3 regions of the Arthrobacter sp. MDT1-49-2 genome follow, and region 1 is predicted to be linked to each of the others. Evidence: riboswitches for the same ligand, from Rfam matches in the RefSeq annotation. Region 1 holds a riboswitch; each other region holds the start of a gene.
The links. A riboswitch is a leader RNA that binds a small molecule or an ion and turns the genes downstream of it on or off. The one in region 1 is predicted to bind S-adenosylmethionine.
Positions count from the first base shown of each region.

Region 2: linked by a shared signal. The riboswitch ahead of AC5RTS_RS07560 (bifunctional o-acetylhomoserine/o-acetylserine sulfhydrylase) and the one ahead of AC5RTS_RS09565 (hypothetical protein) in region 1 are both predicted to bind S-adenosylmethionine.
Region 3: linked by a shared signal. The riboswitch ahead of AC5RTS_RS12615 (cobalamin-independent methionine synthase II family protein) and the one ahead of AC5RTS_RS09565 (hypothetical protein) in region 1 are both predicted to bind S-adenosylmethionine.

Region 1 is NZ_JBNHFK010000006.1:21,479-23,737, reverse strand. Features, by position in the region: gene AC5RTS_RS09570 (CU044_5270 family protein) at 1-623, shown strand, start outside; SAM riboswitch class IV at 949-1,081, shown strand; gene AC5RTS_RS09565 (hypothetical protein) at 1,097-1,531, shown strand; gene AC5RTS_RS09560 (VOC family protein) at 1,769-2,203, shown strand; gene AC5RTS_RS09555 (hypothetical protein) at 2,196-2,259, opposite strand, start outside.
Region 2 is NZ_JBNHFK010000004.1:163,560-165,818, forward strand. Features, by position in the region: gene metX (homoserine O-acetyltransferase MetX) at 1-64, opposite strand, end outside; gene AC5RTS_RS07560 (bifunctional o-acetylhomoserine/o-acetylserine sulfhydrylase) at 72-1,388, opposite strand; SAM riboswitch class IV at 1,468-1,584, opposite strand; gene AC5RTS_RS07565 (VOC family protein) at 1,746-2,259, shown strand, end outside.
Region 3 is NZ_JBNHFK010000008.1:176,275-178,533, forward strand. Features, by position in the region: gene AC5RTS_RS12615 (cobalamin-independent methionine synthase II family protein) at 1-921, opposite strand, end outside; SAM riboswitch class IV at 938-1,063, opposite strand; gene AC5RTS_RS12620 (peptide MFS transporter) at 1,178-2,259, opposite strand, start outside.

The DNA of each region.
Region 1 (2,259 bases):
ACCGGCTCTACATTCCGGCGGATCAGAACGGAGAATGGATCTGGGACCGCGGGGCACTCGTTCCTTTGGATGCCTCCTCCGACGCCGCCAAAGCGGCAGCCGCCGAATTGGCAGAACTCGGAGAGGACGTGGAAAACCCCGCGGTAGGGATTCAGCGGGCCCCGGGCGGAGCGTTCTATGGGGATCCGCCCGTGACGATTGTCGGGACACCCCTGCAGGAGGCCGGGAATCTGCCCCGGGATCCTCAGGCGCTTCTGGACCTCGTATACGAGCGGGCTGACGGGTCCGGCGGCTCCCGGGACGGTGATGCGTTCATAACCATCGCCGTCAGCCTGCGCAGCGGTGTGGTCCCTGCTGATCTGCGTGCCGCGTTGTATCAGGCAGCTGCGCTCATCCCGGGCGTGATCATCGGGGACACACAGGCAACGGTAGACGGCAAAACGGGCATCGCCATTGGCTACCCCTTCGAGGACATCGAGAGATACGACATCATCATCGATCCCGACTCCGGTCTGGTCATCGGGGAACAGCATGTCCGTCTCCAAGACATGCCGGACGCCCAGGCCGGCACCGTCGTGACCTGGACCTCGGTGAAGACGTCGGTGGTCGACGCCGCGCCGTAGCCCCAACTGCTTCGTCTGGCATCGGGGAGGTCCGGCGCTGAGCTGCGGCGCTTCTCCGGCCGGTCGGGGCATATCGGGGACGGGGGGGTGTAGCGGGTCCGGGCGTTCCGGGTTAGGCGAGGTATGGCACAAAGGTGCCGGACGGGCCGGGTTAGGCGGCTTTAATAACTTTCGCGAGCTCTGCGAGCGGAAGTTTTCGTTGCCGCCGTTCCGGCCCGCCCGGCACCGGACTCCCCGACCGGCACCCACCCGGCACCAGCGGATAAACGTCGGAAAAAGTCACCCCTGTAGAAATGTCGGTGCCCTCAGCTACAGTAGTTTTCAGCTTCACGAGATGTGGCCTTCGCCCGGTTCGCCGGGCATCAAAGCTCCGACTGGCCCCACACCAACCCCATTGTTCGGCGGGTGGTTCGGATGACGAAGCGGCCTGCTCCGACCGGCGCAGGCAAGGACAACCTGCAAAGGAACCCACTGTGAGCATTTCCAGTGTCAGCAACTCCGCTTCCAACAACCCCGACTTCAACAACTCTTCCACCAGCAGCAGCTGCGGCGGCTTCGCGCCCGGCCACAACGTTCATTGGATCCACCGCCGCCGGCTCGAGGCCTGGGAGCAGTGGGCCGACGTCGAGGTCACGGCGGACCCCCAGTTGGACCTCATCCACCTCGTCGTTGACGGGGCGCAGCAGCTGATGTGGTTCCACAACGTCGGCGCCGTGGCCACCGCCCTGGACGCCGCCGTCGACACGCCTCAGTGGTGCCAGCGGTACTCCACGCTGATGGTGCCCGGCGGCTTCGGGTCGGATGCCCGGAGCTCTTTTTTCTACTTGGCCCGGCCGGAGCGGGTGCAGCCGTGCATCGGCTCTCCGGTCCGGGCTCCCGAAAGCGAGCGGATCGATGACCAGCCCTGACTTCCGGCCGACGCCGCTCAGCCGCGCGTAGCAGCCGGCCCCGCCGTCGGAAAACCCACGGCCGGGGAATCGAGTCTGCAAAACTTACCGCTCCGCCAATCGAGTCTGCAGTTTTTACCATTTTTCGCTCTGGAAACGGTAAAAACTGCAGACTCGATCCCGGGGGGGTTCGATTGCGGACTGAAGCTGACCGCGTTCCGATGACGGCCCCGGCGTTCGCGTTCTAGGCTCAGAGCCATGACGAACATACAGATCTGCGTTGACTGCACCGATGCACACCGTCAGGCGGATTGGTGGGCCGAGACCCTGGGCTGGACGCTGGAGCCCACCGACCAGGACTTCATCTCATCCATGCTGGAACAGGGCTTCGCGAAACCGGAGGACGTTATCGAGCACAACGGCGTCCGGGTCTGGCGGGACGGCGCCGCCATTTGTCCTGCTGACGAACTGGGCCGGGAGGACCGGTTGCGCATCCTATTTCAGCCGGTGCCTGAGCCCAAGACCGTCAAGGACCGCATCCACCTGGATGTCCGGCTCCAGGGTCAGGATAAGGACGGCGCCCGGGCCGCCTTGGAGGCGCGCGGCGCGTCCTTCCTGAACGAGGCAAGCCAGGGACCGCACTCCTGGTACGTCATGGCGGATCCGGAGGGCAACGAGTTCTGTATCAGCTGACCGGGCCCGTTTCCCCGCGCAACTGGGCAATCCGCAGCCGAAGGAAGATGATCACC
Region 2 (2,259 bases), on a different contig from region 1:
CGAACCGCAGCACCCCGTCCACGGCGGTGGCGGGGTGCTGCGGTGCAGAGTGCCGGATAGTCACGATGCGGCTACGCGCCCTTGGCGGCCCGGAAGCCGGCCTCGAGATCCGCGAGGATGTCGGCAATGTGCTCAATGCCCACGGACAGGCGCACAAGCCCGGGGCTGACACCGGCGGCGAGCTGCGCTTCGGCACCGAGCTGGCTGTGCGTGGTGGAGGCCGGATGGATCACCAGCGAGCGAACATCGCCCACGTTGGCCACATGGGAATGCAGCTCCAGCCCGTCCACGAAGCGCTTGCCCGCTTCCACTCCCCCGGCGATTTCGAAGGACACAATGGCCCCGGTTCCGCGCGGGCCGTACTTGCGTCCGCGTTCGAACCACGGGCTCGACTCCAGGCCGGCGTACGCAACGGAAAGGACGTCGTCGTGCGCTTCGAGCCAGGTGGCGACCTCGACGGCGTTGGCTACGTGCCGCTCCACCCGCAGGCTCAGGGTTTCCAGGCCCTGGGCGATGAGGAATGCGTTGAACGGGGAGACTGCCGAGCCGAGGTCGCGCAGCAGTTGCACCCGTGCCTTCAGGATGTAGGCCAGATTGGCACCCAGCGGGCTTCCGACGCCCAGGTCGCGGGCGTAGACCAGGCCGTTGTAGCTCTCATCGGGGGTGTTGAAGCCGGGGAACTTCTCCGGGTCCGCGGCGAAGTCGAAGTTGCCCGAGTCCACGATCACCCCGGCAATGGAGGTGCCGTGTCCGCCAAGGTACTTGGTGGCCGAATGCACCACAATGTCCGCGCCCCACTCAATCGGCCGGATCAGGTACGGCGTCGAGAGCGTGTTGTCCACGATCAGGGGAACGCCGGCGTCGTGGGCGACGGCGCTGATCCCTTCCAGATCCAGCACGTCCTGGCGGGGGTTGGAGACCACTTCGCCGAAGAAGGCCTTGGTGTTGGGCTGGACCGCGGCGCGCCACTGCTCCAGGTCATCCGGGTCCTGCACGAAGGTGGTGTCGATGCCGAACTTCTTCAGCGTGTGCTTCAACAGGTTGTACGTTCCGCCGTACAGGCTCGGGCTGGCCACAATGTGGTCGCCGGCCTGCGCCACGTTGAGCAGTGCGAAGGTTTCGGCGGCCTGTCCCGAGGCCAGCAGGAGTGCGCCGACGCCGCCCTCCAGGGAAGCGATCCGGTTCTCCACGGCTTCCTGCGTGGGGTTGCCGATCCGGGTGTAGATGGGTTCCAGTTCGGCCAGGGCAAACCGGTTTGCGGCTGCCTCCGCGCTGGGAAAAACAAAGGACGATGTCTGGAAGATGGGCAGGGCGCGGGCGCCGGTAACGGCGTCGGGCTCCTGTCCTACGTGGATCTGACGGGTTTCAAATGACCAATCTGCACTCATGATGCTCCCTCATGCCAGGGGCCGCACACTGCCTCCGCGGGAACATCCGGGTACGCCGGATGTCCGGTGGGGTTTGTGGGACCCGCGCTTGCCGGACGCCCGTTTGGCGTACGGCCAGGTCTTCACCCGGGGCACCCCACCGCGGTTGGAGGGTTGCCGGCCAGCAAGCCGGGGCTATCTGCTGGCACTCATGACCTGCACCCATAAAAACTGATCCCCGCAAGATGCGCAACCTTCGTGACTTTTCGTGAAAAACCCGCGGGCCGTGGATGTGGATTTCGTGTCCTCAGGCAACGGATTTCCTTCTTAGGCTTCCCTTAGTCGAGACGGGCATCACAACGTGCCACAATGAGCCGCATGCGCTTGGACCATGTTTCTTATGCCTGTGAATCCGACGGTCTTTTGGCCACCACCGAGAGAATCGCTGCTGCTCTCGGAGCCGACTTCGTAAAGGGTGGTGTCCACCCCCGATTCGGTACCCGCAATATGATCCTGCCCCTGGCAAACAACCAGTATGTGGAAGTTGTCGAGGTGCTCAACCACCCTGCCTCGGACAAGGCTCCCTTCGGCCAGGCCGTCCGCCAGCGCTCCGAATGCGGCGGCGGCTGGATGGGCTGGTGCGTAGCGGTCGATGACCTCTCGCCGTTCGAAGAACGCCTTGGCCGTCCCTCTGTGCCGGGCAACCGCAAGTTCCCCGATGGCCAGGAACTGACCTGGCGCCAGATCGGCATCAACGGGCTGATTGCCGACCCGCAGGTGCCCTACCTGCTGCGCTGGGATGACGGCAGCGAGGCCCTGCACCCCTCCAACGCCCTGCCCGGGATGCCCGGCTCGGTAAAGCTGAAGTCGCTGACCATCGCCGGTTCGGCTG
Region 3 (2,259 bases), on a different contig from region 1:
CTCGAAGCTGTACCCGCCGGCATTGATGCTCAGCAGCGTGTCCACCAGGTGGCGGAACTCAATGTCCGTGGTGTGCGGACCGTGCCAGGAGCCCCAGCACAGGTGGAAGCGGATCCGGTCCTCCGGCAGGCCGCGGAGCGCATAGTTCAGCGCCTCCACGCGGATTTGCGTGAAGCGCAGATAGTCCTGAACCGACGGTTCCGGGTTGATCTGGTCCCAGTTCTCGGCAATGGACGGATCGTCAATCTGGACAATCAGCCCGGCGTCGATAATCGCCTTGTACTCTTCCCGCATGGCGTCCGCGCACGCGTAGATGAACTCCTCCTCCGTGGCGTAGTACTCGTTGGCAATCCGGGAACAGGAGCCGGGGGAAAGCGAGGCCAGGAAGCCTTCCGTCAGGTCCGCCGCCGCGAGGCCGGCCTTGAGGTTGGCAATGTCCCCCGCCACGGCGTCGTGCCCGGTGTACTTCACCGGACCCGTGACTTTCGGGAAGACCTTCTGTTTGCCGGTGGTGATGCCGGAGGAGGGATCGGTATAGGCCGCGGAGAAACGCTGGCGGTCGCGGCGGTCGCCGAAGCTGGTCAGGACCACCTTGCCCGGCTCCGAACGGACCGGCTCCATCTCCCAGATGCCGGTCTCCGCCACGCTCAGGCCGCTGAGCCGGGCGAACGAATAGGACCACCAGGCGCCGTAATCCACTGCTGAGGACATGGCGTGCCCGTACTCGCCGTCGTTGGGGATGTCGATGCCCGCCTGCTGCTGGCGGCGCACCAGGTCCGCGACGGCGGCCTGCAGGAGTTCGGCATAGCCGGCCGTGTCGGCGGGGTTTGCCTCCCGCGCGGCGTTGGCGGCCAGCAGTTCGGGAGTGCGCGGGAGGGAACCGGCATGGGTGGTCAGAATACGGTCAGTGCTTTTACGCATGGGAATCCTCTGGGAATTCGTGCTCTTGCCCGCACCGGATGCCTGAAAAAGGCGGAGCGGGCCGCTTCGTCATCCGAACCACCCGTGAAGCATGGGGTTGGTGCACGGCCAAGTCGGAGCTTGGCGGCCGTGTCTCCTGAAGCTGGTGCCATCCTAACCACGGGGTGGGGCACGGGCCAAGAACATGACGGACCGAAAAAGGACGGCGGCCCCGGGATAATCCGGGAGCCGCCGTCCTTTATGCGAGGGGGTGCCCTTAGCGCACGCCGCCCATGAGTTTCTTGATGGCCGGGGTGCCCGCAGCCAGGGCGATGCCCAGCACAATGGCGGTGATGCCGCTGAACATGAAGTAGCTGACTTCCGTGTCCGTGCTGTAGAACTGCGCCAGCCAGCCCGCCAGGGTGGTGCCCAGCGAAACCGAGAGGAAGAACAGTGCCACCATCTGGGTCCGGAAAACCTCCGGTGCCAGTTTGGTGGCCACAGACAGGCCGATCGGGGAGATGAACAGCTCCGCGAAGGTGAACAGCAGCAGGATGCCCACCAGGGCCATCAGCGGGGTGCTGTTGGCGCCGCCGCCGGAGAACGGGATGAAGGCCAGGAACGCCAGGCCCATGACCGCCAGGCCGAGCGCGAACTTCAGCGGGGAGGACGGCTGCTTGTCACCCATTTTGGTCCACACCGCGGCGAAAACCGCCGCGAAGATGATGATGAAGACCGGGTTGATGGACTGTACCCAGCTCGGGGGCATGGTCCAGCCGAGGATGGTGCGGTCCAGCGAGGTATCGGCGTAGATGGCCACTACGGTGAACTGCTGCTGGAACAGGGCCCAGAATGCCGCGCTGGCAATGAACAGCGGCATAAAGGAGTAGACCCGGCGGCGTTCAAGCCTGTTGACCTTCTTGCTGCCCAGGATGATGACGAAGTAGGAGACGGCGGCGAGGATGGCCACGATGGCCATCACCACGGCCAGGTTGCCGGCGCTCAGGACGCCGAACACCACGGCCAGGACAATCACGACGACGGCGGCCGCCGCGTAGATGCCAACCTTGAGGTACTGCTGCCGGGGCAGCGGATTGGCCACTTCGTGGGCGGTCTCGGGCAGGTACTTGCGGGTCATTCCGTACTGGACCAGACCGATGGCCATGCCGACGGCGGCGAGGCCGAAGCCGTAGTGGAAGCCGAGCTCCACCTGGGCAAGACCGGTCAGGAGGGGGCCCACCAGGGCACCCAGGTTGATGCCCATGTAGAAGATGGAGAACCCGGCGTCACGCCGTTCATCCTTCTCCGCGTACAGGGTGCCGACCAGGGAGGTGGCGTTGGCTTTGACGCCGCCGGAAC